One region of the Thiomonas sp. SCN 64-16 genome, then DNA from elsewhere that is predicted to be linked to it. Evidence: riboswitches for the same ligand, from Rfam matches in the RefSeq annotation. Region 1 holds a riboswitch; the other holds the start of a gene.

Region 1 (4,416 bases):
TCGGCGCTAGCGAGGCATGTCGAAACACTGCAGATGCATTCTCTCGCGCGGTTCAGGATCTTGTCGGAAAGACGCTGAAAAATCCTGACTTTCCGGCCCTTGTGGCTTGAGGGACGAGAAGTGGTCAGGTCTAGCTTCGTAGCCCCCCATGCTGAAGCGCAACCCTGATCTGCGCGAACGGTGTTTGGGTGAGGAGACAAGCCGTTTGCTTCCGCATCATGTGCGACCTTCAGGACGGTGCACTGCGCGTCCTTGTGGTGCAGATCGGCAACTGACGCGAGGTTTACCGATAGGTTTTCCGCGCAAGCTGGCCGCTGCCCGCATGCTGACGCGAAGACTTTTTTGATCCATTGCGTGAAACAAACCCATGCCCGCTTCTGACACCCCCAACGCCGAAAACCCCGTTCGCGCCTGCGTGGCCTATGACCGCAGCGGGAGGCGGGTGGGCGATATCGCGCTGGAGGCGATCAGCGACATGCTCGCTTTGTCCGACCGGTTTGTCTGGGTGGGGCTGTATGAGCCGGATGCGGCCTTGCTGGCGCAGATGCAGCACGAGTTCGATCTGCACCCGCTGGCGGTGGAAGACGCCGCCAAGGCGCACCAGCGCCCCAAGTTAGAGGCTTATGGCGAATCGCTTTTTGTCGTGGCACGCACGGCCTCGCGCAGCGGTGCGCATGTGCGGTTCGGCGAGACGCATATCTTCATGGGTCGCAACTACATCCTCACCATCCGGCATGGTGATTCGACCGGCTACACGACGGTGCGTCGCAATGCCGAGCAGACGCCCGCGTTGCTCGCGCAGGGGCCGGGGTATGCGCTGTACGCGGTGCTCGATGCCATCGTCGACGGGTACCTGCCCATCGTCGAGGCCTATCGGGCCGAGCTGGAGGAGCTGGAAGGCGAGATCTTCGCGCGCCAATGGCGGCGCGGCACGCTCAAGCGGCTGTACGCGATGCAGCGCGAACTCACCCGCCTGCGGCTGGCGGTGGCGCCTTTGCAGGATGTGCTGGCGCAGCTTCAGCGCCTGCCCGACGACGTGATGCCCGAGGCCATGCGGCCTTACTTCCGCGACGTGAACGACCATGCCAACCGCATCAACGACACGGTGGGCGCGCTGCGCGAAATGCTCTCGGCGGCGATGAACGTCTCGGTCTCTCTTGTGACGCTGGAGCAGAACGAGGTGGTCAAGCGGCTGGCCGGCTGGGCCGCGCTGCTGGCCGTGCCCACGTTGCTCACCGGCTGGTTCGGCATGAACTTCCGGCACATGCCCGAACTGGACTGGCGCTGGTCCTATCCGGCATTGCTCGTCTTCACCCTGGCCTTGTGCGGCGGGCTGTACTACTGGCTCAAGCGCTCCCGCTGGTTGTAGCCAGGGTTCGCCCCACCCCAAACCCAAAACTATTTCGCCTTTGCCACTAGAGCTTGCCGCCCATGCCCGACATCCACCACTTCGCCTTGTTCCTGCTCTCGGGCCTGTTGCTCAATATGACCCCGGGCGCGGATATGTTGTTCATCGTGTCGCGCAGTGCTGGGCAGGGGGTGAGGGCCGGGGCGATGGCGGCGCTGGGGGTTGGGGCGGGTTGTCTGGTGCATGTCACCGCAGCCGCAGTGGGGCTGTCGGCGCTGATTGCCGCGTCGGATCTGGCGTTCAACGTGGTCAAGTGGATGGGAGCGGCCTACCTGGTGTGGCTGGGGGTGGGTCTGCTGCGTGCAAGGAGGCAGGCGCCAGCGGTTTCAGCGCCCATGGCCGCCGCACCCTTGCGGGCGGTGTTCTGGCAAGGCGTGCTGACCAATGTGCTCAACCCGAAGATCGTGCTGTTTTTTCTGGCCTTTTTGCCGCAGTTCGTTGGCACTTCGACGCGCGGACAGGGCTGGGCGTTTCTGTTGCTCGGCGTGGTGTTCACCGTCAATGGCACGCTGTTCAATCTGGGCGTGGCCTGGGTGGCGGCTCGGGCGCGCCATCTGGGGCGCATGCAGCGCCTGGCGCTTTGGGTGCGGCGGCTGACCGGCGTGGTGTTCGTCGGCCTGGGGCTGCGTCTGGCGTTGGCGTCGCGGGTGTAGAGCGGGACAAGCCAACGCGGCGCCGCAGTAATCCACTCCAGAATCAGGCGGTGCGCGGTGGGAGCAGTCATTTCACGGCCTGCGGTTCGCGTGGCAAACCTGCGGCAAACCGATAGAATGCGTGGCTTCCCGAGGAGCGTTGCAACGCACGGGGCGAGTTGTTCGCCGCTGTCGCCAGGCTCGGGTCTTTGATCGCAGGCCGCTACACCTTGCTGGTGGCTTTCCTTCAACGGCGCTCACCCAACCCGTGCCGGGCGCGGGATGCGGTGCGCATCCGTTCCCGGCCACTTTGTTCGGAGTTTGTATGAACGCTGTGGTCGATATGAAAACTTCCCCTGATTATGTAATTGCCGACATCGGCCTGGCCGACTGGGGCCGTCGCGAGATCGCCATTGCCGAGAGCGAGATGCCCGCGCTCATGGCCATCCGCGAGGAATATGCCGCCCGCCAGCCGCTGCGCGGCGCGCGCATCACCGGCAGTCTGCACATGACCATCCAGACGGCCGTGCTGATTGAAACCCTGCAGGCGCTGGGGGCGCAGGTGCGCTGGGCGTCGTGCAATATTTTTTCCACCCAAGACCATGCCGCCGCGGCCATTGCCGCCAACGGCACGCCGGTGTTCGCGGTGAAGGGCGAGTCGCTCGAAGACTATTGGGAATACACCCATCGCATTTTCGAGTGGACCGATGGCGGCTACTCCAACATGATTCTGGACGACGGCGGCGATGCCACCCTGCTGCTGCATCTGGGCGCACGCGCCGAGACCGACGCTGCCGTGCTCAACCACCCCACCAGCGAAGAAGAGCGCGTGCTGTTTTCCGCCATCAAGGCCAAGCTGGCGAGGGACGGCAAGTGGTATTCCACCCGCCTGGCGCAGATCAAGGGTGTGACCGAGGAAACGACGACCGGCGTGCACCGCCTCTATCAGATGCACCAGCGCGGCGAGCTGAAGTTTCCCGCGATCAACGTCAACGACAGCGTGACCAAGAGCAAGTTCGACAACCTCTATGGCTGCCGCGAAAGTCTGGTGGACGGCATCAAGCGCGCCACCGATGTAATGGTCGCCGGCAAGATCGCCGTGGTCGCCGGTTATGGCGACGTGGGCAAGGGCAGCGCACAGGCGCTGCGCGCGTTGTCGGCCCAGGTGTGGGTGACCGAGATCGACCCGATCTGCGCCCTGCAGGCCGCGATGGAAGGCTATCGCGTGGTGACCATGAACTATGCCTGCGAGCACGCCGACATTTTCGTCACCGCCACCGGCAACTATCACGTCATCACCCACGATCACATGGCCCGCATGAAGAACCAGGCCATCGTCTGCAATATCGGTCACTTCGACAACGAGATCGACGTCGCGGGCATCGAGAAGTACCAGTGGGAAGAGATCAAGCCGCAGGTCGATCACATCATCTTCCCGGACGGAAAACGCATCATCCTGCTGGCCAAGGGTCGTCTGGTGAATCTGGGCTGCGGCACCGGCCATCCGAGCTACGTCATGAGCTCCAGCTTCGCCAATCAGACCCTGGCGCAGATCGAGCTGTTCACCAAGACCGGCGAATACCCTGTGGGCGTCTACACCCTGCCCAAGCACCTCGACGAGCATGTCGCGCGCCTGCAGCTCAGCACCCTCAATGTGCAGCTCACCACGCTGAGCGACCAGCAGGCCGCCTACATCAATGTGCCCAAGGACGGTCCGTACAAGCCGGCCCACTACCGGTACTGATGCGCATGGCCTCCGCACAATCAGTTTCTCCTCGAGTCAATCTGAGCTTCGAGTTCTTCCCGCCCAAGACGGCCGAGGGTGCGGACAAACTCCGGGCGGTGCGGCAGCGTCTGTACGCGCGCCAGCCCGAGTTCTGTTCCGTGACCTTCGGCGCCGGCGGCTCTACGCAGGAAGGCACGCTGCAGACGGTGCGCGACATCCTCGCCGAAGGCGTGGACGCCGCGCCCCATCTGTCATGCATCGGTGCCAGCCGTGATTCGGTGCGCGGGCATCTGCACGACTTTCAGGCCGCGGGCGTCAAACGTCTCGTGGCGTTGCGTGGCGACCTGCCTTCGGGCTATGGCATCGGCGGCGAGTTCCACCATGCCCGCGATCTGGTGGCGTTCATCCGCGACGAAATGGGCAGCGCGTTTCACATCGAAGTGGCCGCCTATCCCGAGATGCATCCGCAGGCCAGAAGCCCGCTCGATGATCTGCAGCATTTCGCCGACAAGGTACGCGCCGGGGCGAACTCGGCCATCACGCAGTACTTCTACAGCGCTGCGGCCTATCGCCGTTTTGTCGACGACGTGCGCGCGCTCGGTCTCGACGTGCCCGTGGTGCCGGGCATCATGCCCATCACCAATTCCAGC
Region 2 (4,416 bases), on a different contig from region 1:
GAACGCCGTGCGCATCGAGCAGATGCTCGGGCCGACCGGCCTGGCCCTGAGTGAACACCGGCGGATGCTCCACGCCCCAGATCTGGTCGGGCGTAGTCGCGTCGCGCGCATCGGTCAGCGCCCGCATGGCTTGCCAGGTCGGCAGATAGTCCTGTCGGCCCAGCCATTGCCAATTCAAAACGTGCACGGCGGTGGGTTCTGCGAGGTTGGAGTTCATGCTAAGGTTGCGCTCAGTTGCGGCATTCACACTATAAAAACAGCAGGGAGATAAGCCCAAGACCGGCACTGAACCGGCATCAAATCCTTCGTTCGTCTTGGCTATTTGCTCGGCGCCGCGTGCGTCGGAGTTCTGGACGGCACGATTTGGATCCACTCTCAGGAATTGTCCTGTATCCGCATGAGTATCACTCCCCCCAGCCCTGTGAGCCCTGTGCGCGCCGGGCAGCAAATTCGCACCTTCCTGCGCGCCTGGGCCCGCGACCCCATGGGTGTGGCCGCCGTGCTGCCCTCAGGGCGGCAGCTCAGCCAGAAAATGCTCAAGCCGCTTTCGCTGCTGCCCGAAAGCGATCCGGCCCAGCAGCGGGTGATCGAGCTCGGCGCGGGCACGGGCGCCTTCACCCGCGCTCTCATCGAGCACGGTTTGCACTGCGCCAATCTGCTGGTCGTCGAGCGCGACGCCTCGTTGCACGGTCTTCTGCGGCAGCGATTTCCTGATCTGCAGCTGATCCAGGCCGATGCCTGCGCGCTGCGTACCGCGGCACAGGCTTCGGGCTACCTGCTGGGCGGCCCGGCGGATGCGGTGATCAGCGGGCTGGGCCTGCTTTCCATGCCGCGTGCCACACAACGCTCTATTCTGAACGAGGCGTTTTCCGTGCTGCGGCCCGGCGGTTGCTTTGTGCAGTTCACCTACGGTCATGCCAGCCCGGTTTCGCGCGCCTTGCGCGAAGAACTCGGTCTGCAGGTGCGACGCGCCGGGCTGGCCTGGCGCAACGCGCCGCCGGCCTCGGTTTTCGTTTATCAACGCGCTTTTACAGCCGCACACACCTTCAGCCCGCCGGACGCGACACAATAAATTCCCCGCGATTTCAGGACGCTTGCCGTGGCCGGATTTTTCGTCTCCGTCATCATTTATCCCTTTGCCGTTTATGGCCTGCGCCGGTTTTTCACCGAGCGCCTGGGGATGGAAAACAACATCGGATTTCTGGTGTTTTTGCTCGCCAGCGTGGTGAGCTGGCTGGCTGCGGAAGCCGTGGGGCGGCTTTGATTCAGTCCGGCGCCGCAGGGTCGTCGAGCTGGCTGGGCGAAAAACCCGACTTCGGCCCCAGCATCTGCGCGCGGATGGCCGGGTGCATGGCGCTGACCAGGCGCGACATCGAAGTGAGTTTGTTCGAGGTGTCGCGCAGATGCTCGGCCAGACGGCTGGCGATGCCCAGAGCGAGTCGCGCCGCCGTTGCGGGATGCTCGACCAGCAGCCGCTCCAGCGCTTCGCGGCTGAGTTCGGCCAGGGCCACATCGGAATAGGCCACGCAACTCGCGCTGCGCGGTGCATCGAGCAAGACGCCCATTTCCCCGAACATCTGCCCGGCCTTGGCGATGGAAACCACCAGACTGTCGCCTTGGTGCTGCGGCGCTTTCTCCACACTCACCTCGCCATACAGCAGCATCAGAATGGTGCCGTCATGCGTGTCGTCATCCTGCTGAATGAAGCGCGTGCCCGCCTGCATCCAGCGCACCTGCATCTGGTTGGCGATGAGTACGGCATCTTCCGCGGTCAGCCGGTGGCCGGGCTGACGCAGCAGCAACTGCGCAATGCGCGGCGCCCAGGTGGCGTGGACGGACTGTTGGGACGGACGGCGATCGGGCATGGCGATGGATGGGGTTACGAATGCATGGTAGGCCCGGTGCACCTCATTCCTATTGATATTTACAATACGTCGCTCCAAGGAGCGTTGCAGCGCCTGCCATGAAGTGTGCGGCAGGGGTCAGGCTTGGGGTCTCAACGGCGCTCATCCCTTCTTCCCCCGCGCGGTGACGAAGGCTGACAACTGATCGAGATCCCATGCCCCAAGACGCAACCGCCCCCGCCCTTCCCCCGCTGCAACTCTCCGGCCTCGAGCCGCTTATCGTCGGCCCCGGCTCGCTGTTCGTCAACATCGGCGAGCGCACCAATGTGACGGGTTCCAAAGCCTTCGCCCGCATGATCCTCGCCGGGGAGTACGACAAGGCGCTGGCCGTGGCACGGCAGCAGGTGGAAAACGGCGCGCAGATCATCGATGTCAATATGGACGAAGCCATGCTCGACAGCAAGGCGGCGATGGTGCGCTTTCTCAACCTCATGGCCTCCGAGCCCGACATCGCCCGTGTGCCGGTGATGATCGACAGTTCCAAGTGGAGCGTGATCGAGGCGGGGCTGCGCTGCGTGCAGGGCAAGGCGGTGGTGAACTCCATCTCCATGAAAGAGGGCGAGGCCGAGTTCATCCGCCAGGCGCGGCTGCTGCGCCGCTATGGCGCGGCCACCGTGGTCATGGCGTTCGATGAGCAGGGGCAGGCCGACACTTTCGAGCGCAAGACGCAGATCTGCGAGCGCGCCTATCGCCTGTTGGTCGATCAGGTGGGGTTTCCGGCGGAAGACATCATTTTCGATCCGAACATTTTCGCCATCGCCACCGGCATCGAGGAGCACAACAACTACGCGGTCGATTTCATTAACGCCACGCGCTGGATCAAGCAGAACCTGCCCGGTGCCAAGGTGTCGGGCGGCGTGTCCAACGTGAGTTTTAGCTTCCGCGGCAACGAGCCGGTGCGCGAGGCCATCCACACCGTGTTCCTGTATCACGCCATTCAGGCCGGGATGGACATGGGCATCGTCAACGCCGGGCAAATGGGCGTTTACGACGACCTCGACCCCGAGTTGCGCGAGCGCGTGGAAGACGTGGTGCTCAACCGCCGCCCCGACGCCACCGAGCGCCTGCTCGAAGTGGCCGAAGCGGTGAAGGGCGCGGCCAAAGACGATACCGCCCGGCTGGCCTGGCGCGAGCTGCCGGTGCGCCAGCGTCTGAGCCACGCGCTGGTGCACGGCATTACCGACTTCATCGTCGACGACACCGAAGAAGTCTGGCAGACCATCCGTGCCGAAGGCGGGCGGCCGCTGCACGTCATCGAAGGCCCGCTGATGGACGGCATGAACGTGGTCGGCGACTTGTTCGGCGCGGGCAAGATGTTCCTGCCCCAGGTCGTCAAGAGTGCGCGGGTGATGAAGCAAGCCGTGGCCCATCTGCTGCCCTACATCGAAGCTGAGAAGCTGGAAATGCAGGCCGCGGGTTGCGATGTGCGCGCCAAGGGCAAGATCGTCATCGCCACGGTGAAGGGCGACGTGCACGACATCGGCAAGAACATCGTCACCGTGGTGCTCCAGTGCAACAACTTCGAAGTGGTGAACATGGGCGTGATGGTGCCCGCCAAGGACATCCTCGCCAAGGCGCGTGAAGAAGGCGCGGACATCATCGGGCTGTCCGGCCTCATCACCCCGAGCCTCGAAGAAATGCAGCATGTGGCCGCCGAGATGCAACGCGACGACTACTTCCGCAGCCGCAAGATGCCCCTGCTCATCGGCGGCGCCACCACCAGCCGGGTGCACACCGCGGTGAAAATTTCCCCGCATTACGAAGGGCCGGTGGTGTATGTGCCCGACGCCTCGCGCAGCGTGGGCGTGGCGCAGAGCCTGCTGTCCGATCAGGCAGCGGCCTATATCGCCGAGATCGAGGCCGACTACGAAAAGGTGCGCATTCTGCACGCCAACAAGCGCGTGACGCCCTTGGTGCCGCTGGCCGCCGCCCGCGCCAACAAAACCAAAATCGACTGGTCGGGCTACACGCCGCCGGTGCCCAAGTTCATCGGGCGGCGGGTGTTTCGCAACTACGACCTGTCCGAGATCGCGGCCTGCATCGACTGGGCGCCCTTCTTCCAGACCTGGGATCTTGCGGGCAAGTTTCCCGACATCCTCACCGACGACATCGTGGGCGAATCCGCTCGCCGCGTCTACAGCGACGCGCAGCGCATGCTCAAGCGTCTGATCGAAGGCCGCTGGCTCACCGCCAATGCCGTCATCGGCCTGTGGCCGGCCAATAGTGTGAACGATGACGACATCGCACTCTATACCGACGAGAGCCGCAGCAGCGAGTTGATGGTGTGGCATGGCCTGCGCCAGCAGACCGAGCGCCCGGTGGTGGACGGCGTACCCCGCCCCAACCGCGCGCTGGCCGACTTCATCGCGCCCAAGGGCGTGGCGGCGGACTACATCGGCATGTTCGCCGTGACCGCCGGACTGGGGGTGGAAGCGAAGGAGAAAGCCTTCCTCGCCGACCTCGACGACTATTCCGCCATCATGCTCAAGTCGCTGGCCGACCGCTTGGCCGA

The links. A riboswitch is a leader RNA that binds a small molecule or an ion and turns the genes downstream of it on or off. The one in region 1 is predicted to bind S-adenosylhomocysteine.
Region 2: linked by a shared signal. The riboswitch ahead of metH (methionine synthase) and the one ahead of ahcY (adenosylhomocysteinase) in region 1 are both predicted to bind S-adenosylhomocysteine.

The regions. Positions count from the first base shown of each region.
Region 1 is NZ_MEGQ01000013.1:29,354-33,769, reverse strand. Features, by position in the region: gene ABT24_RS05420 (hypothetical protein) at 1-110, shown strand, start outside; gene corA (magnesium/cobalt transporter CorA) at 368-1,369, shown strand; gene ABT24_RS05410 (LysE family translocator) at 1,432-2,061, shown strand; S-adenosyl-L-homocysteine riboswitch at 2,187-2,306, shown strand; gene ahcY (adenosylhomocysteinase) at 2,366-3,784, shown strand; gene metF (methylenetetrahydrofolate reductase [NAD(P)H]) at 3,790-4,416, shown strand, end outside.
Region 2 is NZ_MEGQ01000005.1:28,797-33,212, reverse strand. Features, by position in the region: gene lipB (lipoyl(octanoyl) transferase LipB) at 1-217, opposite strand, end outside; gene ABT24_RS02430 (class I SAM-dependent methyltransferase) at 398-1,072, shown strand; gene ABT24_RS02425 (hypothetical protein) at 1,100-1,264, shown strand; gene ABT24_RS02420 (Crp/Fnr family transcriptional regulator) at 1,266-1,865, opposite strand; S-adenosyl-L-homocysteine riboswitch at 1,936-2,015, shown strand; gene metH (methionine synthase) at 2,060-4,416, shown strand, end outside.